DNA from 4 places in the Nonomuraea sp. CA-218870 genome. Region 2 is predicted to be linked to each of the others. Evidence: riboswitches for the same ligand, from Rfam matches in the RefSeq annotation. Region 2 holds a riboswitch; each other region holds the start of a gene.
The links. Region 2 has a riboswitch for cyclic di-AMP ahead of ACQEUU_RS20455 (D-alanyl-D-alanine carboxypeptidase family protein). Riboswitches for the same ligand answer to the same signal wherever they lie in the genome.
Positions count from the first base shown of each region.

Region 1: linked by a shared signal. The riboswitch ahead of ACQEUU_RS18075 (CHAP domain-containing protein) and the one ahead of ACQEUU_RS20455 (D-alanyl-D-alanine carboxypeptidase family protein) in region 2 are both predicted to bind cyclic di-AMP.
Region 3: linked by a shared signal. The riboswitch ahead of ACQEUU_RS02585 (CHAP domain-containing protein) and the one ahead of ACQEUU_RS20455 (D-alanyl-D-alanine carboxypeptidase family protein) in region 2 are both predicted to bind cyclic di-AMP.
Region 4: linked by a shared signal. The riboswitch ahead of ACQEUU_RS16080 (C40 family peptidase) and the one ahead of ACQEUU_RS20455 (D-alanyl-D-alanine carboxypeptidase family protein) in region 2 are both predicted to bind cyclic di-AMP.

Region 1 covers NZ_JBNJMN010000001.1:3,736,519-3,742,224, forward strand. The annotation lists gene ACQEUU_RS18065 (RNA polymerase sigma factor) at 1-446, opposite strand, end outside; gene ACQEUU_RS18070 (YciI family protein) at 520-960, opposite strand; gene ACQEUU_RS18075 (CHAP domain-containing protein) at 1,051-1,779, opposite strand; cyclic di-AMP (ydaO/yuaA leader) riboswitch at 1,794-1,931, opposite strand; gene ACQEUU_RS18080 (Gfo/Idh/MocA family protein) at 2,048-3,004, opposite strand; gene ACQEUU_RS18085 (aldo/keto reductase) at 3,051-3,866, opposite strand; gene ACQEUU_RS18090 (HAMP domain-containing sensor histidine kinase) at 3,962-5,308, opposite strand; gene ACQEUU_RS18095 (sugar ABC transporter substrate-binding protein) at 5,635-5,706, shown strand, end outside.
Region 2 covers NZ_JBNJMN010000001.1:4,219,390-4,225,095, reverse strand. The annotation lists gene ACQEUU_RS20465 (YdeI/OmpD-associated family protein) at 1-464, opposite strand, end outside; gene ACQEUU_RS20460 (DoxX family protein) at 541-915, opposite strand; gene ACQEUU_RS20455 (D-alanyl-D-alanine carboxypeptidase family protein) at 995-1,906, opposite strand; cyclic di-AMP (ydaO/yuaA leader) riboswitch at 1,918-2,051, opposite strand; gene ACQEUU_RS20450 (signal peptidase II) at 2,246-2,776, shown strand; gene ACQEUU_RS20445 (MerR family transcriptional regulator) at 2,803-3,165, shown strand; gene ACQEUU_RS20440 (serine hydrolase domain-containing protein) at 3,192-4,379, opposite strand; gene ACQEUU_RS20435 (hypothetical protein) at 4,450-4,827, opposite strand; gene ACQEUU_RS20430 (hypothetical protein) at 4,954-5,259, opposite strand; gene ACQEUU_RS20425 (response regulator transcription factor) at 5,252-5,464, shown strand; gene ACQEUU_RS20420 (aldo/keto reductase) at 5,472-5,706, opposite strand, start outside.
Region 3 covers NZ_JBNJMN010000001.1:526,829-532,534, reverse strand. The annotation lists gene ACQEUU_RS02590 (ArsB/NhaD family transporter) at 1-1,200, shown strand, start outside; cyclic di-AMP (ydaO/yuaA leader) riboswitch at 1,414-1,562, shown strand; gene ACQEUU_RS02585 (CHAP domain-containing protein) at 1,576-2,244, shown strand; gene ACQEUU_RS02580 (APC family permease) at 2,349-4,208, shown strand; gene ACQEUU_RS02575 (TspO/MBR family protein) at 4,246-4,722, shown strand; gene ACQEUU_RS02570 (acyl-CoA dehydrogenase family protein) at 4,741-5,706, opposite strand, start outside.
Region 4 covers NZ_JBNJMN010000001.1:3,317,009-3,322,714, reverse strand. The annotation lists gene ACQEUU_RS16085 (hypothetical protein) at 1-523, opposite strand, end outside; gene ACQEUU_RS16080 (C40 family peptidase) at 611-1,171, opposite strand; cyclic di-AMP (ydaO/yuaA leader) riboswitch at 1,245-1,409, opposite strand; gene ACQEUU_RS16075 (NlpC/P60 family protein) at 1,722-2,675, opposite strand; gene ACQEUU_RS16070 (NYN domain-containing protein) at 2,780-4,102, opposite strand; gene ACQEUU_RS16065 (response regulator) at 4,445-5,113, opposite strand; gene ACQEUU_RS16060 (sensor histidine kinase) at 5,184-5,706, opposite strand, start outside.

The sequences.
Region 1 (5,706 bases), 480 kb from region 2:
TCGGGCGCCAGGAACGCCCGCGCGATCTCGTCGGTGGACAGCCCGCCCAGCACCCGCAGGGTCAGCGCGACCCGCGCCTCGGTGGACAGCACCGGATGGCAGGCGGTGAACACCAGCCGCAGCAGGTCGTCCTCGATCTCCTCGACGCCGGGCGGATCCTCCTCGTCCTCCAGGCTCCGGCCGATCTCGGCGAGCTTGCGCGCGTAGCGCTCCTGGCGGCGGATCAGGTCGACGGCCCGGCGCTTGGCCACGGTCATCAGCCAGGCGCCCGGGTTGCGCGGCACGCCCTCGCGCGGCCACTGCTCGAGCGCCGCGACCAGGGCGTCCTGCGCCAGCTCCTCCGCCAGGCCGAGGTCGCGCACCAGCCCGGCCAGCCCGGCGATCAGCCGTGCCGCCTCGATGCGCCAGACGGCCTCGACGGCCCGGTTCGTCTCCGCAGCGGTCACGGGCCCATGCAAACAGTCCCCCCGGAAGGCCGCAACTCGGGCGCCGAGCCGCGCCGGGGGGCTTGCGGGGCGGTCAGGCGTCCTGGCCCGGGTTCTCCAGGGACTCGCGCACCGCCGACTCGCGCCGGGCGGTCTCCGGGCTGAGGGAGGTCTCCGGCATGTCGGCTATGTCGAAGACCTCCCAGAGCTCCAGGCCCACGCCCTCCCCGCCCTCGGGGACGGGGACGCGCAGGGCCCACTCCACGGCCTCCTCGCGGGACTTGACCTGGATCAGCCAGAAGCCCGCGATGATCTCCTTGGTCTCGGCGAAGGGTCCGTCGACGACCTTGGGCTTGCCGGGGCCGTAGACGATGCGGGCCGCGCGGGAGCTGGGGTGCAGCCCTTCGGCGGCCAGCAGGACACCGGCCCTGACCAGCGACTCGTTGTAGGCCGTCATGTCGTCGACGAGCTGCCGGCTCGGCAGGGCACCCGCCTCGGTCTCGGCGCTGCCCTTACCGATGATCATGAATTTCATGACGTGTGCTCCTTCAGTGTCCCGGGTCTCGTCAACGCGTCGGACGAGCGGCGCCCGCCTCGACAACCCCAGGGGATTCTTCCGGAGAACTCAGGTGGCGTACTCGGGGTAACCGTAGCCGACCACCTGGGACTTGGGCCGGACCCGCTCCTCGACCACCCCGTTGCCGGTGTTGCCCTCGATCGTGGAGATCGTCCCGTTGCCGTTGTCCTTCACCACGAAGCCGACGTGCTGGATGGACCCGATGCTCTTGCTGCCGTTCCAGGCGAAGAAGACCACGGCGCCCGGCCTGGCCTCGGTGCCCCAGCGGTCGTTGGCCGCGAACCACTTCGCGTGGGTCACCGTGTAGGCGTCCCAGCCGATCTGGGGACGGGCGCCGATCTGCTCGCCGACCCAGGAGACGAACATGGCGCACCAGGGGGCGTTCAGGTAGCCGGCGGGGTGGCCGCCGTCGCGGGCGATGGTCTCCAGGGCGCGCTGCGAACCGGCGTACCACTCCTGGAACTTGGTGCCGCCGCCCCGGGAGTTCTCCCGGACCCCGATCTGCGACCTGGCCAGGGCGAGCACCTGCGCGGCGGTGACGTTGATCTGGTCGGTCTTCGCGGGCCTCGCCTGAGAAGAGGCGGCCTGTCCGGCACTGGTCTGTCCGGCACTGGTCGGCACGGTGCTGGTCTGAGCCGTGAGCCGGACGTTCTGGTCGGATCCCGGGTCGGCGTGGGCGGGGAGGGGGGAGCCGACGGCGCAGGCGACCAGGGCGGTCGCCGCGACGGTGAGGATGTGCTTCGACTTGGGGACACGGGGGAGACGATGTCTGACCATCGAAGAGATGCAACTCCTTGCTTCCATGCCGCTTACCGGGTTAGCTGACGGGTTCGGGCGTGGAAGCTGCCCTACGGCGCGGGAGGCGCCGATTCACCCCGAGGGACGTGGGTCCCCGGTTCCGCGCAGGGCGGATTCAGCGGTCGCAGGGCTGTCCTGCGATACGAGGGCGTTCAAGGCAATGAATCGGACAAACAGGACGTATACCTTGAACGGGGCAACAAGGTAATACATCCGGCAAGAGATTGACAAGGGTGCAAAGCCCAAGTCAGGGAATCTGGCTCCGCGCGTCGGCCAGCATCCGCATCATGGCGAGGCTGTCGTCCAGGGGCATGATCGCGCTCTCGGTACGGCCCTGGGCCAGGCAGTCCCGCACCTCGCGCAGCTCGCCCGCGTACCCGTTGTCCGCCGGATCGTCGAGCACGTGCTCCTCCGGCTCCATCCCTGGCCCGCTGAGCACGACCCGGCGCGGAGCCCAGAAGGGGGCGTCGAGGTCGGCCCGCATCCCGGTGCCGACGACGGAGGCGTCGTTGGCGTAGGCGGCGACCAGCGAGCACTCCACCAGGGCCCGCCTGCCGCCCGGATAGCGCATCAGCCCGCCCGCCTCGGCGTCGACGCCGCCGGCCGCCGGCGAGCCGGTGATGTGCGTGCTCTCGGGCTGCCCGAGGAACAGCTGGGCCAGCCCCATCGGGTAGATGCCCAGGTCGAGCAGGGCGCCGCCGCCCAGCTCCGGCGCCCACAGCCGGTGCGCGGGATCGTACGGGAGCGCGAAGCCGAACGAGGCCCGCACCGAGCGGATCTCGCCGAAGCGCTCGTCGCGGGCGAGCATCCGGATCAACGGGTTGAACCGCATCCACATGGCTTCCATCAGGAAGACCCCGGCCTCGCGGGCCAGCCGGACCATCCGCTCGGCGTCGGCCACGGTGGCGGCGAGCGGCTTCTCGCACAGCACGGCCTTGCCCGCCGCGATGGCGGCCTCGGCCACCTCCAGGTGGCGGGCGTGCGGGGTGGCGACGTAGACGGCGTCCACGGCCGGATCGGCGCACAGCTCGGCGTAGGAGCCGTGGGCCGTCTCGGCGCCCAGCTTGGCCGCCAGCGCCTCGGCCCTGCCGAGGTCGCGGGAGCCGACCGCGGCCACGCGCATCCCCGGCTCCGCGGCGATGACGGCGCCCACGGTCCTGGCGATGCCGCCGGTGGCGGCGATTCCCCACGCTAAGTCACGCACCCGGAAGATCGTACAGATTCATCCCAGGAAGCGATATGTGTGCGGATCAGTCCATCGTGGCGGGATCCCAGCCGAGGCGGCGGTGGGCGTTCATCGCCCCGATCGCGGCCATGTCCTCCTGGTCCAGGATGAAGTCGAACACGTCGATGTTCTCCCTGATCCGCGACGGGGTCGCCGACTTCGGGATCACCACGTTGCCGAGCTGGACGTGCCAGCGCAGCACGATCTGCGCGGGCGTGCGGGCGTGCTTGTCCGCCAGCACCGCCAGCGCCGGCTCGTCCAGCAGCCCCCGGCCGGCGCCGAGCGGGCTCCACGCCTCGGTGATGATGCCGTTCCGGTCGTGGAACTCGCGCATCTCCCGCTGCTGGAGGTACGGGTGCAGCTCGATCTGGTTGACGCAGGGCACGATGTCGGTGTCGTCCATGAGCCGGGTGAGCAGGCCGGCCGTGAAGTTGGACACGCCGATGGACCTGGCCCGGCCGTCCCGGTAGAGCTTCTCCAGGCCGCGCCAGGCCAGGACGGACCGGTCGTGACCCGGCGCGGGCCAGTGGATCAGGTAGAGGTCCACGTAATCGAGGCCCAGCCTGGCCAGGCTCTCGTCGAAGGCCTGCTCCACCCGGTCGTGGTCGCCGCCCATCAGCTTGGTGGCGACGAAGAGCCTCTCCCGGGGGACGCCGGAGGCGCGCACGGCCCGGCCGACGCCCTCCTCGTTGCGGTAGAGCGTGGCCGTGTCGATGTGGCGGTAGCCGGCCTCGATCGCGGTCAGCACGACCCGTTCCGCCTGGTCGTCCGGCACCTGCCAGACGCCCAGGCCGAGCTGCGGGATCTCGACGCCGTCTCGATAAAGCCGTAGCGAGTTCATGCCTCTGATTGTTCACGTCTCCTTCCGCCCGGTTCCGTCGCCCGCGCCGCCTTGAACCGGTCGTGAACGGGCCATCACCTGGCCGGGAGACGAGGTCACTCGTGCGGCGCCTCCGGCAGGCGCAGCACGAAGCGGGCGCCGTTCGGGCAGTCCTCGACGCGGATCCGGCCGCCGTGCGCCTCCGCGACGTCGCGGGCGATCGCCAGGCCGAGCCCGGTGCCGCCCGCGTCCCGGCTGCGGGCCGCGTCCAGCCGGGTGAACCGCTCGAAGATGCGCTTGCGGTCGGCCACGGCGATCTGCGCGCCGTCGTTCTCCACCGCCAGCACGGCCTGGCCGTCCTCGCGCGACACCTCGACCGTCACCTGGCTCTCGGCGTGCCGCTGGGCGTTGTCCAGCAGGTTGGCCAGCAGCCTGGCCAGCTGGAGCTGCACCCCGTTGACGACCACGCCCTCGGCGAGCTCGGTCCGCACCGGGATGCGGTCCTTGCGGCCGGCGAGCTCCTGGCGGACCAGGCCGGCCAGGTCCACGAGCTCCCTGGCCGCGTCCACGTCGGAGCCGATCCTGGCCAGCAGCAGCAGGTCGGTGATGATGGCCTCCAGCCGGTCGGTGTCACGCAGGGCCGACTCCACCAGCGCCGGCACCTCGGTCTCGTCCGGGTAGAGCCGGGCGCTCTCCAGCTGGGTGCGCAGCCCGGCGATCGGCGTGCGCAGCTCGTGTGAGGCATCGGCGGCGAACTGGCGCTGCTGCGCCCCCGAGCGCTCCAGGCGGGCCAGGGTGCCGTTGACGGAGCGGGCGAGCTGGGCCACCTCGTCGTCGCCCGGCGGCTGCGTCACCCGTTTGCTCACGTCACGGGCGGTGATGTCGTCCAGCTCCCGCCGCATCCGGGCCACCGGGCGCAGGGCCGAGCCGGTGACCGCCCAGGTCGCCCAGGCGGTGAGCGCGAGGATCGCGGCGAGCTGCGCGGCGGCGTTGACCTCCATGCTCCGGTCGGCGAGCAGCGCGGGGGTGGGCTGCCCCGCGTAGACGATCGGCGCCCCGGCTCCCGGACCGGCCCGCGTCGCGCTGAGGTACAGGCACATGGCGGGCAGGCAGTCGGTGACGTCGACGGGCTCCCCGCCCGCCGGCGGCCGCACGTCGCTGAGCCGCGGCAGGCTCCTGGCCGCGTCGCTCGTGGCCAGGATCCGCCCGTCGTCGGAGACCAGCTGGATCAGGTCCACGTCGGGGTCGAGCACGGGCAGCGTGCTGCCGGGCCCCAGCTCGCCGGAGCGTACCTGGGCGGAGATGCGGTCGGCGGTCTCCCCGGTGGCCTCCCACGTCGACTCCGCGACGATGTGGCGGCTGACGAGCACGACCGCGATGGCCACGGGGGTGAGCACGAGAGCGGCGACGACCGTGGCGATGATGGTGACGCGTCCTCGCAGGGAGCGGACCCACAGGCGCACTCATCGACGCTACCCACCGCATCGTCGCCGGACCGCCGCGCGCGGGGAAAGAAAGGCCCATGCTCCCGCCAGGCGGACGCGCGTGACGGGAGCCGCGTTCAGGGGAGAAGATCGGGCGAGCATCCCCGGCGGTCGCCGCCGGGGCCCGCAAACTTGCCGCAAGTTTCACACCGCGATCGTGCTGCGCCGAGACCGCTCCCGGACGGCCGATCCATGAGGATCGGATAACGCTCCCTTGCAAGATCTTCCAAATCTTGCAGAGAACGGCTAACGTCCCGGAAACAAAGCCGTAAAAGCGGTCTAATAACGATCTTTCGGGAGGTCTCGTGAGCAAGCGAGTCCTGGGTGTGGCTGCTCTGGCGACACTGGCATTAACGGCCTGCGGCGGCTCCGACCCC
Region 2 (5,706 bases):
GCGGCCGGCGGGTCGGCGGCCAGCGCCCGGGCCAGGTCAGGCGGGACCTCGACCCCGCGCTGCGCGGCGTAGGCGGCGTCCCAGCGGCCGTCGGCGCGGGCCGCGGCGACCTCCGCCAGCCCTGGCGGGCGCATCCGGCCGGCGGCGGTCAGCGCCTCCACCCGTTCCACGTTCACCCTCGACCAGGGGCTCCCCCTGCGGCGGCGCGAGTAGCGCTGCAGGTAGACGTGCTCGTCGCGGGCCTTGCGGTGGCTGTCGATCCAGCCGTGGCAGAGCGCCACGTCCAGGGCCTCCCGGATGGTCACCGTCTCGACCGGCGACCCCTTCTTGGCGATCGTCAGCCAGACGCCGCCCTCGTCCGCGTGGTGGACGGCCAGCCACGCCTCCCATGCCGCGGCGTCCGCGAAGTGCAGCGCCGGCGCTTCACCGCGCGGGTGACCGGCCGTGGGGTTCTCCGGCGGCATGGGCCGCTCCTCTCGTCGTCTGGTGACCACGTTAGGAGCCATCGCGGAACGTACGGTTCCGCGATCGGATTCGGGTTCAGAAGGCGTGGGGGCCGAACCGGCCCCAGGCCACGAAGGCGGCCAGCAGGAGCAGCACCGCGTTGACGGCGATCGCCGGATACTCGTCGCGGCGGGCGTGCGTGACCGCCGCGCCGATCATGACGAGGACCAGGCCGGCGGCCGCCAGCGGGACGAGGACCGGGGCGATGCCGAACGTCGCCGGCAGGATCAGCCCGAACGCGGCCAGCACCTCCAGGCCGCCGATGGCCTTGACCGTCGCGGCGGAGAAGTCCTCCGTCCAGGCCAGGCCGGAGGCCGCGAGCGTCTCCTTGCGCTGCGTCAGCTTCATCAGCCCGGCCACGCCGAACACGGCCGCGAGCAGGCCCGCGACGATCCACAACGCCAAATCCATGGGGGGTCCCGTCCTCACGCGCCATCAAGGTCCAACAGGACTGTAGAGGGTGCCGGCCCCGGCCGGGCGACCACCCCGGCTACTGCTGGACGGCGGCGGCGGCCCAGTCGAGCAGGGCCCCGGCGGTCTGGAAGCGGCGGCTGGAGTCGCTCTCGCCGAGCAGGACGCCGACCAGCCGGCTCTCGCCCCGGTCGGCGGCGAAGGCGAGCGTGTAGCCGGCCGCGCGGGTGAAGCCGGTCTTGACGCCGAGCGCGCCGGGGGTGCCGAGCAGGCGGTTGGTGTTCCGCCAGGAGTACGAGCCGTGCTCGGACGTGGCGGGGACCATGTGGTACCGGGCCGAGGTGACCTTCTCCAGCGTCGGGTTCTCCAGCACCGCCTGGGCCAGGCGGACCTGGTCGCGGGCGGTGGAGTGACCGCCGCCGCCGTAGGGCATGCCGTCGGCGTTGACGTACACGGTGTCGTCCATGCCGAGGCGCCGGGCGGTGGCGTTCATCTCGGCCACGAACTCCTCGACGCCGGGCCCGTACGCGCGGGCGAGCGCGTGCGCGGCGTCGGCGCCCGAGGGCAGCATGAGCGCGTACAGCAGGTTCTCGACGGTCAGCGTGTCGCCCGCGCGCAGGTGGGCGACGGCGGCGCCGCCCGCCGAGGCGTAGCGGACGTCGTCGGCGGTGACCTCGACCTTGTCGGTGGGCTCGGCGCGCTGGAGGACGACGTACGCGGTCATCATCTTGGTGAGGCTGGCCACCGGCCTGCGCAGGTCGGCCTCCTTGCTGAAGTGCACCCGGCCGGTGGTGGCGTCGATCACGTGGGCGGCCGGGGCGAGGACGGCGGGCATGTCGGCGGCGTGCGCGGGAGCCGCCTGGACGGGTGCGACGTGCGCGACCGGCGGGGCCGCGTGGGCGGCGGGCGCGGTGGCCGTGGTGGCCGTGGTGGCGCCGGCGGCGACCACGAGGCCGAGCAGCGCGCCGCTCAGCCGGTGGGTGAGCTGCATGAGGGAATCGCTCCTCGCTTCCATGCCGCCTACCGGGTTAGCTGACGGGTTCGGGCGTGGAAGTGCCCTACGGCGTGTGACGTGCCGATTCACCCCGAAGGGATTGGGTCCCCGGCTCCGCGAACGGACTCGGCGGCCGTGCGCTCCCCGGGGGTCAGGCAGCGCACGGACTAGGCAGATTTGGGATTAAGGTAATGCAACCTGACAAACAACGCAAATGTTGGCAAACAGCACAGTTCGGGGCGGTCGGCCCTCTGACGCGGCGGACGCCGGTGACCGGTGAGCGGCTTCTCCCGTTCCACTAGATTGGGCGCAGGCCGAAGGAAGGCGGAGTCGACGGTGCCGAGCGGACGACAGCCCGAGACCACGGGCAGGCGGCTCTACGGGTGGATGCTGGCGCTCGCCGGGCTGGTCCTCGTCGCCGACCAGCTCACCAAGCTCTGGGCGGTCGCGGCGCTCTCTGGCGGCGAGCGCGTCACGGTGATCCCGGAGCTGATCCAGCTGCGGCTGCTGTTCAACCCCGGAGCCGCATTCTCGATCGGCGCCGGGGCCACGTGGGTGTTCACCCTGACGGCAGCCGGCGCCGTGGCCGGCATCCTCTACACCGGGCGGCGGCTGGGCTCCCGGGCGTGGACCGTCGTGCTGGGCGCGCTGCTCGGCGGCGCCTTCTCCCACCTGCTCGACCGCCTGTTCCGCCCGCCCGGCCTCGCGCGCGGCCATGTCGTCGACTTCATCGACTACGGCGGCCTGTTCGTCGGCAACGTGGCCGACATCGCCCTGACCGTCAGCTGTGTCATCCTCGTCCTGCTCACCCTGCGCGGCATCCCGCTCGCGGGCGAGGACGCCGCCGCCGGGCGGCCGGGCGCGTAGCCCGCCGAGGCCGAAGGAGCGATCAGATGCGGATCGGCGAGTTGTCCGAGCGCACCGGCACACCCCCGAGGCTGCTGCGCTACTACGAGGAGCAGGGCCTGATCCATCCCGCCCGGTCCGCGAACGGCTACCGCGACTACCACGAGAGCCAGGTCGACCGGGTGATGCAGATCCGCGGCCTGCTGGAGGCGGGCCTGCCCACCCGGATCATCAAGCAGATCCTCCCCTGCCTCGACGGCCCCAGGGAGATCCACCTGCCGGACGCCACCCCGGAGATGATCGCCGCGCTGGAGCGGGAGCGCGACCGGATGACCGCCCGCATCGACTGCCTGGCCCGCAACCGCGACGCCATCGCCGCCTACCTGGACGCCGTCCGCACCCGGAAGTAGGCGCCGCGGGATGAAGGGCGGATCCGTCAGGGCCGGGCCGCCATCGCCTTCCTGACGGCGTCGAGCAGACGCGCGGCGCGCGTGTCCGGCCCCTGCCGGATGCGGTTCATCACGTACCCGAACGCCAGGCCGCTCTCCGGGTCGGCGAAGCCGATCGAGCCGCCCATGCCGCCGAACCCGAACGCCGCGGGCGCGTACCAGTACGCGTCCGGGGTGGGCAGGCCGAAGCCGGTGCCGATGCGGACCGGCACCCGCAGGACGCGGTCGAGGCCGGCCGCCTGTTCGGCGGTGGCGGCGGCCAGGGCGGCGGGGGTGAGGATGCGGTGCCCGTCCACCTCGCCGATCAGGGCGGCGTAGAAGCGGGCCAGCGCGCGGGCCGTGCAGATGCCGTTGGTGGCGGGCAGCTCGGCGGCCTGCTCGCGGGGGTCGTCGTGGTCCAGCGCGGGCCGGACCACGGTCATCGCCCGTACGGTGAGCGACGCCGGGTCGGCGTAGGCGGCCATCACCTCACGCATGGGCTCGGGGATGGCCTCCAGGTCGATCGCGGAGAGGTCGAAGTCGCCGGGGTCGGTGAGGATGCGGGCGACCCGGTGGTGTTCGGAGGCGGGCAGGCCGATCCACAGGTCGAGGCCGAGCGGCCCGGCGATCTCGTCGGCGAGGAACGCGCCGACGCCGCGCCCGCTCACCCGGCGCACGACCTCGCCGACGAGCCATCCGTACGTGAGCGCGTGGTAGCCGTGGTCGGTGCCCGGCTCCCAGAACGGCCGCTGGGCCGCGAGCGCCTCCACCACGGGTTTCCAGGCGATCGCCTCGGCGGGGGTGACCGGGCGGTCGAGGGCGGGCAGGCCGGCCTGGTGGGTGAGCAGCCACCGCACCGGCACGCGCTCCTTGCCGCCCGCCGCGAACTCCGGCCAGTAGCGGGCCACGGGCGCGTCGAGGTCGAGCTCGCCCCGCTGGGCCAGCAGGAGCGCGCAGGCCGCGGTGACCGCCTTGGTGGTGGAGTAGACGACCTGCAGCGTGTCACGCTCCCAGGGCCGGCCGGTCCCGGGATCGGCGATCCCGCCCCACAGGTCGACGACCTGGCGTCCGCGCAGGTAGACGCTGACCGCGGCGCCCACGTCCTGGCCGGAGGCCAGGTTGGCGGCGAACGCCGCGCGTACCGCCTCGAACCCCGGTGCGGTGTGTCCGCCGATGCCGGCGCTGTTCTCGGGCATGCGTCATCGCCTTCTGTCCGTGAGAGGTCTGTCGTGCTGGAATCCGTACGTGACGGCCGCCGCGCGACGGTCAGCGGCGGAACTTCTCGACGAGCCAGGCGCACAGCTCCGGCTCGCTCATCTCGGGGAACTCCGCGGCGAACGTGGCCAGCGCGCGCAGCGCCTCGTCGCGGTCCAGGCCGCGGGCCGTCGCCGCCCTGAGGTAGTCCTGGCGCGCGGCGGTGGGCCGCCCGCCGCCGGCCCCGCGCCCCGGCATGCCCGCGCGCCACCGGTGGATCTCCTCCAGCCGGTCGGCCCGCCACCCGGGCGCCCCGTCGACTTCGACGTCGGGTGCGGGAAACGCGTGATCGGAGCCCTGGGGATGGCGCGTGCGCCACTTGTGCACCGCGTGCCGGGTCACTCCGAGGGCCTCGGCGACGCCGAGGACTCCGAGGTAGCGCTCGGTCATGGGCGCACCCACTCGTCCTTCCCGGCCTCCTTCGCGGATCTCCAGTAGTACCACGTCCTGGCGCCTCACCCGCGAGGCGCCCAGAACATTGTCTCCAACAGAGACGACGTTGGCAATGCCCGGATCTCACGCGTCACGCGCCCGCAGGATCAGCCATCCGGCCAGTGCCGACCCGAGCACCGCGGCGGTCCCCGCGACCGCGGTCAGGCCGGCCACGTCGACGGTAGTCTGCACGGCGAGCCCGGCGTTCATCGGCGCGAGGCTCCACAGGAACCGGTGCCGGCCCGGGTCCGACACCATGAACGCGAGCAGCGGCAGCAGGTAGAGCAGCCCGAGCACGTCGGCGATCGACGCCGCCGGATCGCGTACCGCCAAGTTCGCCCGGCTGCGCCCGGCGACCGGGCCCGCGGCGACCGTCGTCCCGATGTCCACGCTGACCCCGCGCGAGACCCAGGTGCTGCGGCTGATCGCCGAAGGGCTGTCGAACCCGGAGATCGCCTCCCGTCTCACCGTCACCGAGGAGACGGTGAAGACGCACGTCAGCCGGGTGCCGGCCAAGCTCGGGCTGCGCGACCGGACGCAGGCGGTGGTGGCCGCGTACGAGTCGGGCCTGGTGGCGCGGCGCGCCCGCCGGTGACCCCGGGTCAGTCCCAGGCCGGGAGCATGGCCTGCGGGTAGCGGGCGCCGTGACCGCCGGCCGGCAGGATCTCGGCGATCCGCCTGAGCTCGGCGTCGTCGAGGACGAGGTCGGCGGCCCCGACGTTCTCCGCCAGCCGCTCGGCGCTGCGGGTGCCGGGGATGGGCACGATGTCGTCGCCCTGCGCCAGGATCCAGGCCAGGGCGAGCTGCGCCACGGTGGCGCCCCTCTGCGCGGCCAGC
Region 3 (5,706 bases), 3.7 Mb from region 2:
GCGCTGGGCGGGGCCGGGATCATGCTGGTGATCCACGCCACGGACGCCCGGGCGGCGTTCTTCTCCGAGCATTCCGGGATCGACTGGAACGTCATCTTCCTGCTGCTCGGCATGATGATCATCGTCGGGGTGCTGAAACAGACCGGCCTCTTCGAGTACCTGGCCATCTGGGCGGCCAAACGCGCCAAGGGACGGCCCTTCCGGCTGATGGTCCTGCTGGTGCTGATCACCGCCGGGGCCTCCGCGCTGCTGGACAACGTGACCACGGTGCTGCTGATCGCGCCGGTGACTTTCCTGGTGTGCGAGCGGCTGGCCGTGTCACCGATTCCCTTCCTGATCGCGGAGGCGCTGGCCTCCAACATCGGCGGCGCCGCGACGCTGGTGGGCGATCCGCCCAACATCATCATCGCCAGCCGGGGCGGGCTGAGCTTCAACGACTTCCTCGTCCACATGGCGCCGATGGTGATCGTGCTGATGGTGGTGTTCGTGGGCCTGTGCCAGTTGATGTGGGGGCGGTCGTTCCGGTACGACCCCGCCCGCGCGGCCGAGGTCATGGCGCTGAACGAAAAGGAGGCGATCGCCGACCGGCGGCTGCTGTGGCAGTCGCTGGCCGTGCTGGCGCTCGTGCTGACGGCCTTCGTGCTGCACCCGGTGCTCCACTACTCGCCGTCGGTGGTCGCGCTGCTGGGCGCCGGCGTGCTGGTGGGAGCCACCCGGGTGACCGCTGAGGAGTCGCTGGCCGAGGTGGAGTGGCCGACGCTGGTGTTCTTCGCCGGGCTGTTCGTCATGGTCGGCGCGCTCGTCCACACCGGGGTCATCGAGCAGATCTCCTCGGCCGCGGTCGAGGCCACGGCGGGCCGGCTCGACGTGGCGACGATGGGGCTGCTGGGCGGATCGGCGGTGCTGTCGGCGATCGTGGACAACATCCCGTACGTGGCCACGATGAGCCCGATCGTGGCCGAGCTCGTCGAGGCGAACGGCGGGGAGCCGGCGCAGGTGCTGTGGTGGGCGCTGGCGTTCGGCGCCGACCTGGGCGGCAACGCCACGGCGGTGGGCGCGGCGGCGAACGTGGTGGTGCTGGGCATCGCGGCGCGCAACGGCACGCCGATCAGCTTCTGGGAGTTCACCAAGTACGGGTTGATCGTCACGGGGGTCACCGTGACCCTGGTAGCGCCGTATCTGTGGTTCCGCTACCTCTAACAAACCTACTCAAAGGTAAAATATTCGCCCGGAAACCCCTATGCCATCGAGGATCCCGGCCCGCGCACCCCAGCACGACTTGCCTCGCTTCTTGCCCGGCTATTACCTTGGAGAACGTAGATGGCACGCGCTTGAGCAGCGCTTTGACGTAAGAACCCGCGCGTTGCCGATGTATTGCCGAGACCGCGCCCGCATGCGCAAGTCCGCAGGAATGCGGCGCGGCCGCCGAATCCGCTGTCAGGCGGAACCGGGGACCCACGTTTCTCCGGGGTGAATCGATCGCTCTTTACCTATGAGCGACCGTAGGGCACTTCCACGCCCGAACCCGTCAGCTAACCCGGTAGGCGGCATGGAAGCAAGGAGCAAACCCCGAGCATGGTCAAGCACATCCTCGATCGCCTGCCCAAGAACGTCGCCCGCCATACCGTGAGCGCGGCCGTGGCCCTGGGCGCCGCGTTCGCCGGCACCTCGGCCCTCCCGGTCGCGGCCGCGACGGCCACCCCGGCCCAGCCGCCCGCCGCGCAGCAGCAGAACCCGGCCACCGCCGTGACCGCGCAGAGGATCCTCCAGGTCGCCGAGTCGCAGATCGGCGTCAAGGAGAACACCGCCGGCGGCGGCACCAAGTTCCACCAGTGGTACATGTCCTCGCCGCGTGCGGCCGAGACCCTCGCCCGCGACGGCGGCGGCACGCCCGAACTGTACGCCAACGCCCCCTGGTGCGCGATGTTCGTGTCCTGGGTCGGCGAGCAGGCCGGCGCCCGGTCCACCGTCGGCTGGGACGCCTACACCGTCACCCACGCCCAGTGGTTCAAGGACAACGGCCGCTGGGGCACCGTGGCCAAGCCCGGCAGCGTCGTCTTCTTCGACTGGGGCGGCAGCAAGAGCATCAGCGCCGTCGACCACGTCGGACTGGTGAAGAAGGACAACGGCGACGGCACGATCACCACGATCGAGGGCAACACCGGCAACGGCATGGTCGAGGAGCGGATCCGGCCCGTCTCGCAGGTGACCGGCTACGGCTACCCGGAGTACAAGGCCGCCTGAGCGGCCCGGCCGCGGTGTCGCACGTACGCACCCGCTCTTGACGACGGCTTGGCGTGCCCTGCGACGCCTCCGGGGGAAACCCAGGAGGTGAAAGCACGTGCGACATGACGACGCTGCGCTATCAGCAGGACCCGGCGAAGATCAGAAGGTCGCCGCTCAGCGGGCGGCGGCTGCAACTGCGCCACGGTGAGGGCGACAAGCGTCACCTGACCAGCCTGCAAGGACTGTCGGCGCTGTCGCTGGACGCCCTCAGCTCGGTCGCTTACGGACCGGAGGCCGCGGCGCTCGTCCTGGCCGGGGCCGGAGCCGCCGCCGTGGCGCTGACCCTGCCGATCACGATCGCCATCGCGGTCCTGCTGCTGATCCTCGTGTTCTCCTACCGGCAGGTCATCGCCGCCCACCCTGACGGCGGCGGCTCGTACGGGGTCGCCAAGGAGGAACTGGGCCGCCGGGCGAGCCTGCTGGCCGCCGCGGCCCTGGTCGTGGACTACGTGCTGACCATCGCGGTCAGCCTCGCGGCGGCGGCCGCCAACCTGGCCTCGGCGTTCCCCGTGCTGCGGCCGTACCTGGTGGAGACCTGCCTGGCCGGGGTGCTGCTGCTGACGGTCATCAACCTGTTCGGGGTGTCGGACAGCGCGCGGTTCCTCATGCTGCCCATGGGCCTGTTCGTGCTGTCGGTCCTCGGCGTCGTGGTGGTCGGCCTGGCGCGGTCCGGGCCCGCCGCCACGGTGGGGACACCGGAGCAGATCGTCGCCACCGAGGCGCTGACCGTGATGCTCCTCCTGCGGGCCTTCTCCTCCGGCTGCTCCTCGCTGACCGGGATCGAGGCCATCGCCAACGGCGTGCCCATGTTCCGCAACCCGCGCGTCAAGCGCGCCCAGCACACCGAACTGATGCTCGGCGTGCTGCTCGCCACCCTGCTCATCGGCCTGGCCGCGCTCATCCGCAGGGACCAGGTGGTGCCCCGCGAGGGCGTCACCATCCTGGCCCAGCTCGTGGCCGGCTCGTACGGGACCGGCTGGGCGTTCTACGCGACCAACGTCGTGGTGGCGCTCGGCCTCGGCCTGGCCGCCAACACCAGCTTCGGCGGCCTGCCGGTCCTGCTGAGCCTGCTGGCCAAGGACCGGCGGCTGCCTTCGCTGTTCGCGCTGCGCACCGAGCGGCCCGTCTACCGGTACGGCGTCGCGGTGGCGGGATTGCTGGCGGCGCTGCTGCTGATCGCGGTGGGCGGCGACACCCAGCGGCTCATCCCCATGTTCGCCATCGGCGTCTTCATCGGGTTCACCATGAGCCAGGGCGGCATGGTCAAGCACTGGCACCGGCTGCGTCCGCCTCGCTGGCGGCGCGACCTGCTGCTCAACGGCACGGGGGCGGTGCTGACCTGCGTGGCCGCGCTGGTGCTGCTGGTGTCGAAGTTCACCGAGGGCGCCTGGGCGGTCGCCGTCGTCATCCCGGCGCTCATGCTCCTGTTCACCCGGATCGAGCGCTACTACGGGGAGGTGGCGGCCAAGCTGGAGATCGGCGCCGTGCCGGTCAGGCCCGCGCGGCCGCCCGCCGCCGTCCACCCCGGCAAGAAGATCATCATTCCTGTCGCCGGGATCGACGCCGCGACCGAACGGAGCGTGAGCGCCGCCATGGCACTCGGCGGCGAGATCGTGCTCGTGGCGGTCTGCTTCACCGAGGAGTCGCGGCGCTCACTGCGGGAGGCCTGGGCCCGGTGGGATCCCGGGGTCCCGCTGGAGATCATCGTCAACCCCGCCCGCACGGTGATCCATCCGCTGCTCGACTACATCCGCCGGGCGGACGAATCGGGCAACTGGACCATCGTCCTCATCCCCATCCTGGAACCCCGGCACTTCCGCTTCCGCATCCTGCACAACCAGCGGGGAAGGCTGCTGGCCGCCGCGCTGAGGGAGCGCTCCGACGTGCCCGTCTGCCTCCTGCCGTTCCATCTCGGCCCATGACCGGGTTACCGGCCGCATCACCGGGCACGGGAAGCACATGGTCGTCACTTCCCCTCCGCGCCGCCGCTGGGTCGCGCTGCCGGTCTTCCTGGTGGTCGTGGCGCTGGTCGCCGTCATCGGGTCGCTGTCCGCGTCCGGCTCCGCCGCCGAGTACCTGTCGCTGCAGCGCCCGGCGTGGGCGCCGCCGCAGTGGCTGTTCGGGCCCGTCTGGACAGTGCTGTACATCCTGATCGCCGTGGCCGGCTGGCTCACCTGGACGGCGCGCGGCTGGTCGCCTGCGATGACCCTCTACGCGATCCAGCTGGTCCTCAACGCCGCGTGGACCCCGCTGTTCTTCGCCGCCGGCTGGTACGGCGTCGCGTTCGCCGAGCTCTGCCTGCTGTGGGTCACGATCGCGGCGACCATGGCCGCGATGTGGCGGATCAGGCGGCCGGCCGCGCTGCTGATGGCGCCCTACCTGCTCTGGGTCACCTACGCGGGCGCGCTCAACTTCGCCATCTGGCAGCTCAACTGAGCGGGCCCGCGTCCCCGTTCAGACGAACGCGCCGTGGCCGGTGATCGCGCGGCCGACGATCAGGCTGTTGATCTCGCGCGTCCCCTCGTACGAGTAGATGGCCTCGGAGTCGGCCACGAACCGGCCCATGCCGTAGTCGAGCACGATCCCGTTGCCGGCCATGATCTCCCGGCCCCAGCCGACCGCCTCCCGCATCCGCGCCGTGCAGTAGGCCTTGGCCATCGCCGAGTGCTCGTCGCGATAGACGCCGGCGTCCTGCAACTGGGCCAGCCGGACCACCATGCCGAGCGAGCTGGTGACGTTGCCGAGCATGCGCACCAGCAGGTCCTGGACGAGCTGGAACGCCCCGATCGGGCGGCCGAACTGCTCGCGCTCCCCGGCGTACTCGAGCGCCCGCTCGTAGGCGCCCATCATGCACCCCACCGCCTGCCACGCCACGCCGCCCCGGGTCTGCCGCAGGATCGTGGACGTGTCACGGAAGCCGCGCGCCCCGGTCAGCCGGTTCGCCTCGGGGACCCGGCAGTCGGTCAGCGCGATGTCGGCGTTCTGGACCGTACGGAGCGCGATCTTGTTCTCGATCCTGGTGGCCTCGAACCCGGGCGTGTCCTTCTCCACGACGAAGCCCTTCACCTGGCCGTCGGCCTCGTCCTTGGCCCAGACCACGATCAGGTCGGCGAAGGTGGCGTTGCCGATCCACCGCTTGGCGCCGTTGAGCACCCACGTGTCGCCCTCGCGCCTGGCCGTGGTGCGCAGCCCGGCCGCCACGTCGGAGCCGCCCTCAGGCTCGGTCAGCGCGAACGCGCCGATCTGCTCCATCGCCGCCATCGGCGGCAGCCACCGCTCCCGCTGCTCGTCCGAGCCGAGCCCGGCGATGCTGCCCATGGCCAGCCCGCTGTGCACGCCGAAGAACGTGCCCATGGACGGATCCACCCGATTCATCTCCAGCACGATGAAACCGGTCAGCAGGCTACTGGCGCCCCGGTG
Region 4 (5,706 bases), 900 kb from region 2:
TGACCGGCAGCCCGGCGTCCCGGTAGGCCACGTAGTCGGCGAACCCCTCGTACAGCCAGATCGGGAGGCCGTCGGTGCCCGCGGCCACGTGCGTGAGCTCGTGGGCGAGCACCACGTCCCTGCCGGTCGGGTTGAGCCGGGCGAACCCCTCGGGCACCACGATCACCCGACTGCCGTCCGCCACGGCCGCCAGCCCGTCGAGTGACCCGGTGCGGGCCAGCCGCGCGGCCTCGGCTCCGGAGGCGGGCGCCAGCACCAGCGGGCGCACCGCGCCGCCCAGCACCGCCGACACCCGCCGCCCCGCCGCGTCGGCCCGCCGCGCCAGCTCGGCCAGCGGCACGGGGCCCGCGCGACGGCCCGCGACCAGCGCCCGCCCGTGGCGGGCGACGCTCAGCTGCCCCCGCCAGAGCGCGCGCACCTCGGCCAGTTCGTCCGCGACGGCGGCCACCGGTCCCGCCCCGTCGGCCGAGGCGACGGCGAGGACCAGCCCCGCCAGCCCCGTCAGCGCCGCTCGACGGCTCACGTTCCCGGACACGCTGCCCGATGCTAGCCGTTCGGGGACGCCGAAGGCCCCGCCCCCCACCTGCGGGGACGGGGCCTTCGCCGTCGGTCACAGACCGGGGCGCACCGCACCGGCGAACGACGACTTGCGCCATCCGCTCAGCTTCTCGATACGCACGGTCTTGCCCGTGCTCGGTGAATGGACCATCTTTCCCTTGCCGACGTACATGCCCACGTGGCCGAGCCCGCGGAAGAACATCAGGTCACCCGGTCGCAGGTTCTTGTAGGAGACCTTCTTCTTGATGCGCGCGAACTGGCTGTTCGTCACGCGCGGGATGGACACTCCGGCCTTCTTCCAGGCGAACTGGACGAGCCCCGAGCAGTCGAACGCGTGCGGCCCGGTGGCCCCGTAACGGTACGGGTCACCGATCTGCTTCTTGGCCACCGCGACGGCCTTGTGGGCCTTCACCTGCTGCCGGGCCGACTTGCTCCGCTTGGCGGTCTTGCCGGTCTTGGCTGTACTGGCGGTCTTGCCGGCCTTGGCTGCCTTGACAGCCGTGGCCGTCCCTGCGGACTCCGCCGCCTTGGTGACGGTGGCCCCCGCGGGGGCCACCGGCTCCGCCTGCGCCGCGGAGGCGTGGAGACCGACGCCTCCGGCCGTCACGGTCATCGTGAGCGCTACGCCACGCAGGGCAAGACGGGACAGACGGGGGTTATGCGAAGAGGTAGACAGGATTGCTCCTTGAGTCTTCCACGAACGCCTACCGGGTTAGCTGTCGGATTCGGGCCTGGAAGTCGCCCTACGGCGCGTGACGCGCCGATTCACCCCTGATCCCGCTCTGAAATGACGGAATCTGTGGTTCCCCGGCTCCGTGCTCCTGGCTGCACGGATTCGGCAGGCCACCGCCCCGCGCCCAGAGAGGTGCGCGGGGATGCGGCGGTGGCCGGCGGATGTGCGACCGCATCGCGGCGCCTGCGGCACCCGAGATGACGGCCGGCGGCGGGCATGGCGTGACCGCCGCGACGCCAGAACCTACGCCGGAACGTCACGTTCTGGCAAAGGCCCGGTCAACGAGTAAAGGCCGGACAAGCCCGCTGTAAGAACAGGGATCCCTGCTGGACCTGGAGCCTCGTTATGCGAATGTGACCATACTCACACTTCGGACTCTGACGGCAAGTCAAGTCACATGTGTCACAACAGTCACAAAAGCCTCAGAGGCTCACGGGCGCACCGCGCCGACGAGGCGTCGTCCGTACGAGGAAAGTGGGACGACCTTCACCACGTCGCCGGTCTGCGGAGCGTGCACGATCTTGCCGTTCCCGGCGTAGATGCTCACGTGTCCGAGGCCCTCGCTGAAGATCAGGTCGCCCGGCTGCAGCGCGTCGAGCGAGACCCGCCGGTTGGCGCCCCACGCCCACTGCTGCCAGGTCGTCCGCGGCAGCGACACCCCGGCGGCGCGCCAGGAGGCCTGGGTCAGGCCGGAGCAGTCCCAGCCGCCGGGGCCGGTGCCGCCGAACTGGTAGGGCTTGCCGACCTGCGCATAGGCGAAGTTCAGCACGGCCACGGCGCTGCCGGAGGCGGGGCCGGTGTACTTGATGCCGGTGCTGTTCGGATCGCCGGCCCGATAGGCGCCCAGGCGGTTGAGCAGCTTCTTCTGCTGGGCGATCAGCTTCTCGACCTCAGCGCGCTCCCGCCTGATCTCGTCGCGCTTCTCGTCGGCCTCGCCGAGGGCGGCCTGGGCCTTGTCCCGCTCGGCCTTGAGCCCGCGGTTCTCCCGGTCGAAGGCGGCCAGCATGCCGGCGCGCTCCTGGGACAGCCGGCCGGTCAGCGCCATCTGGTAGAGGAGGTCGTCGGGCCGGTCGCTGGTCACCAGGCTCGGCAGCGCGGTCAGGTCGCGGCCGACCTGGTAGCCGTTGACGGCCATCGCGACCACCTGCTGACGCAGCTCGGTGACCGTGGACAGCTTGCGCTTGTAGCCGTCGTCGAGCTTGTCGTAACGCTTCTTGGCGTCCTTGTAGCTCTCGGTGGCCGTGTTGTAGCGGTCGACGACCTTGTCGGCCTTGTCGTTGAGCTTCTCAAGCTTGGCCTTGGCCTGACTGATCGTCGGTTGTGGATCAGCGAGGACCCCTCCCGCCGGAACGATGATCAGCCCGATCACAAGACCTGCGGCCAACGGCGCCCGGCCCACCCTCACAGCTCGCCTCCAGGGGGAATAGATCTGGGGCGAAATAGTACAGAAGCGCAAGGTGGGGTCTCACCTAAACACTCATTTGTCATCTAAGCGCGGCCGAGCCTGCGCAGCAGCAAAGCAGACGGAACGGGTCTGGCGCCCATCCGGCGCACGGACTCGGCGACCTCCCGGTCGGAGGAGACCACGGCCATGGCCCGGCCCGGCGGCTCCGCCCGGACCAGCTGACGGATCAGGTCGTCGGCGATCTCTCCGGGTGCGCTGAACAGCACCCGCACCCCGCGCGGCGCGACGACCTGCACCGGCGCGTTCAGCTCGGCGCCGTCGAAGACCACGGTCACCTCGACCCTGGTCTGCGCCACCAGCCCGCCGAGCCCGGTCATCAGCCGGTTGCGCTGGTCGGCCAGGGTGAGGGTGCCGTAGCCGGTCTTGGTCACGTTGTAGCCGTCGATGATCAGGTGGATCTGCGGCAGGGCGAGGAGCTGGTCGAGCAGCTGCGGGTCGTCGTCGGCGAGCGCGCGGGCGGGCACCCCCCGCACCCCGGGCGTCTCCCCGGAGACGGCGGCCACCGAGTCGGCCGGGCGGGAGATGGTGGTGGGCAGCGCCAGCTCCCTGCGCAGCCCGGCGGAGGCGTCCTGCAGCGCGTCGAGCAGCACCCTGATGCGGGCGTCCTCGATGCTGCGGCCCTCGCGTGCGGCCCGGCGCGAGGCTTCGAGCTGCTTCTCCGTGTCGGCCAGGCGCTCGCGCAGCCGGCGCAGCTCGGTCTCGCCCGCGCTCCCGGCCGCGACCGCCGCGGCCCTGGCATCCTGGGCGGCGTGCTCCATCTCCTCGGCCCGGCGCACGGCGGCCTTGGCCCGCTCGCGGGCGTCGTGGAGCTTGCGGCGCAGGTCGCTGTTCTCGCTGCGGGCGGTCTTGAGCTGCTCGCGCAGCCGGTCGGTCTCCTCCTTGGCCGCCGACTTCTGCGCGGCGAGCTGCTCGCGCAGCCGGGACACGACCTCCTCGCGCTCCGAGCCCTCGGCCGCGGCGGCGCTCTGCTCCAGGTCCGCCCGCGCGGTCTCGATCATCTCCTCCCACCCCGGAGGGCGGGTCAGGTAGGCGGCGGCGGCGACGAGCACGGGATCGGCGGCGGGCGGCAGGTGGCCCTCGGCCAGGGCGGAGACCAGCTCCGGCCAGCCCGCGGCGACGTGCTCGGCGACGGCCTCGCGGAAGTCCTTGTCGTTCTCCAGCTGGGCCGCGATGGGGGCGCCGCCCAGGCGGGCGCGTTTGCGCGGGTCGAACCTGGCGATGCCGCGCAGCGGCGGCGGGACGGCGGCGGCGGGCATCGAGCCGAGGACCTGGGCCGCCAGGTCGACGACGTTGAGCCGCACCTGCTCGGGAAGCGGGCGAGACAGGCCTTCACCCGCTGCGCTCATCCCACTGTCCCTTCATGACATGCTCTTTCAGACAAGGGTACGGCTGCCGGGTACCTGTCCGTAACGGGCACCCTTATCCGGGCAAGCGCTTGTCCGGACCGCCTCCGCAGCCGCGGATCCCCGGACCGACCTGCGCGAAGCCCTCTCCCACGACCCCGCCGGGTCCCGCGCGCCTCCCGGACGGGGCGACGGCGCCCCAACGGTGCGTACGTGGCCCGTACCTGCGCGGAGTCGTCTCCCCGTACGGCACGGGCGGCCATCCGGCGACGTCGGCGAAAACCTGGAATCCCCAGCCCGGTGCCGCCACGCCCCCTTCTGCCCACCCCGCACGGGGGCACACCCTCAGAGGCTGGCGTCGTAGACGAGCAGGGCCACCTGGACCCGGTTGTTCAGCTGCAGCTTCGTCAGGATGCGCGAGACGTGCGCCTTGACGGTCGGCACGCTCATGAACAGCTCCCGCCCGATCTCCGCGTTGGACCTGCCCCGCCCGACGGCCAGCGCCACCTCCCGCTCGCGTTCGCTGAGCCGGCCGAGCAGGGCGCGGGCCCGGTCGGCGCGGCCGTCGGCGCCGGCGGCGGAGAGATGGGAGATCAGCTGGCGGGTCACGGCGGGCGACAGGATCGGCTCCCCCGCAGCCACCTTCCTGATGGCGGCGACCAGCTCGGCGGGCGGGGTGTCCTTGAGCAGGAACCCGGCCGCGCCCGCGCGCAGCGCCCGCAGCACCTGCGCGTCGGCGTGGAAGGTGGTCAGCACGACGACCTCGGGCGGCGCGCCGGCGGCCCGCAGCCTCTCGGTCGCGGTCAGCCCGTCGACGCCGGGCATCCGGATGTCCATCAGCACCACGTCGGGCCGGCGCTCGGCGACGATCGGCGGCACCTCGGCCCCGTCGGCCGCCTCCCCCACGATCTCGACGTCGCCGGCGCCGCCCAGGATCATCGACAGCCCGGCCCGGACGAGCGCGTCGTCATCGACGATCAGCACCCGGATCGGCCGCGCCTCCGGCGTCGTCATCCCGCTTCGCACCAGCCCTTCACCCGCGCCTGTCCGCCCTTCGCCCCTCCGGCGGCCGGCCGGGGCGCCGTCATGTCCGCCCCGGCCACGGTAGCCAGGCGCGGACCACGTACTCGCCCTCGGGGGCCGGGCCGTGCTCCAGCCGCCCGCCTGCCAGCTCGGCGCGCTCCGTCAGGCCGATGAGCCCGGCTCCGGCGCCGGGGATCCGCACGCCGGGGATGCGGGGACCGTGGCGCGCGGGCAGCCGGTTGCGCACCTCGGCCGCCAGCCCTTCGCCCGGCGCGCCGGTCACGGTGACGGTGACGGGGGCGCCCGCCGCGTGCTTGCGCGCGTTGGTGAGCGCCTCCTGGACGATGCGGTAGAGGTCGCGGCCCGGCTTCTCCGGCACGTCGCCGGTCTCCATGGTCAGGCGTACGGCCATGCCCGCCTGCTCGCACTCGGCCACCAGGGGCGGCAGGTCGGCGAGCGTGGGCTGGGGCCGGTCGGGCACCTCGGCGGTAACGGCGTGGTGGCGCAGCACGCCGATCACCTCCCGCAGGTCCTGCAGCGCGAGGTGGGCGCCGCTCCTGATCGCCCCGGCGGCTCGGGCGATC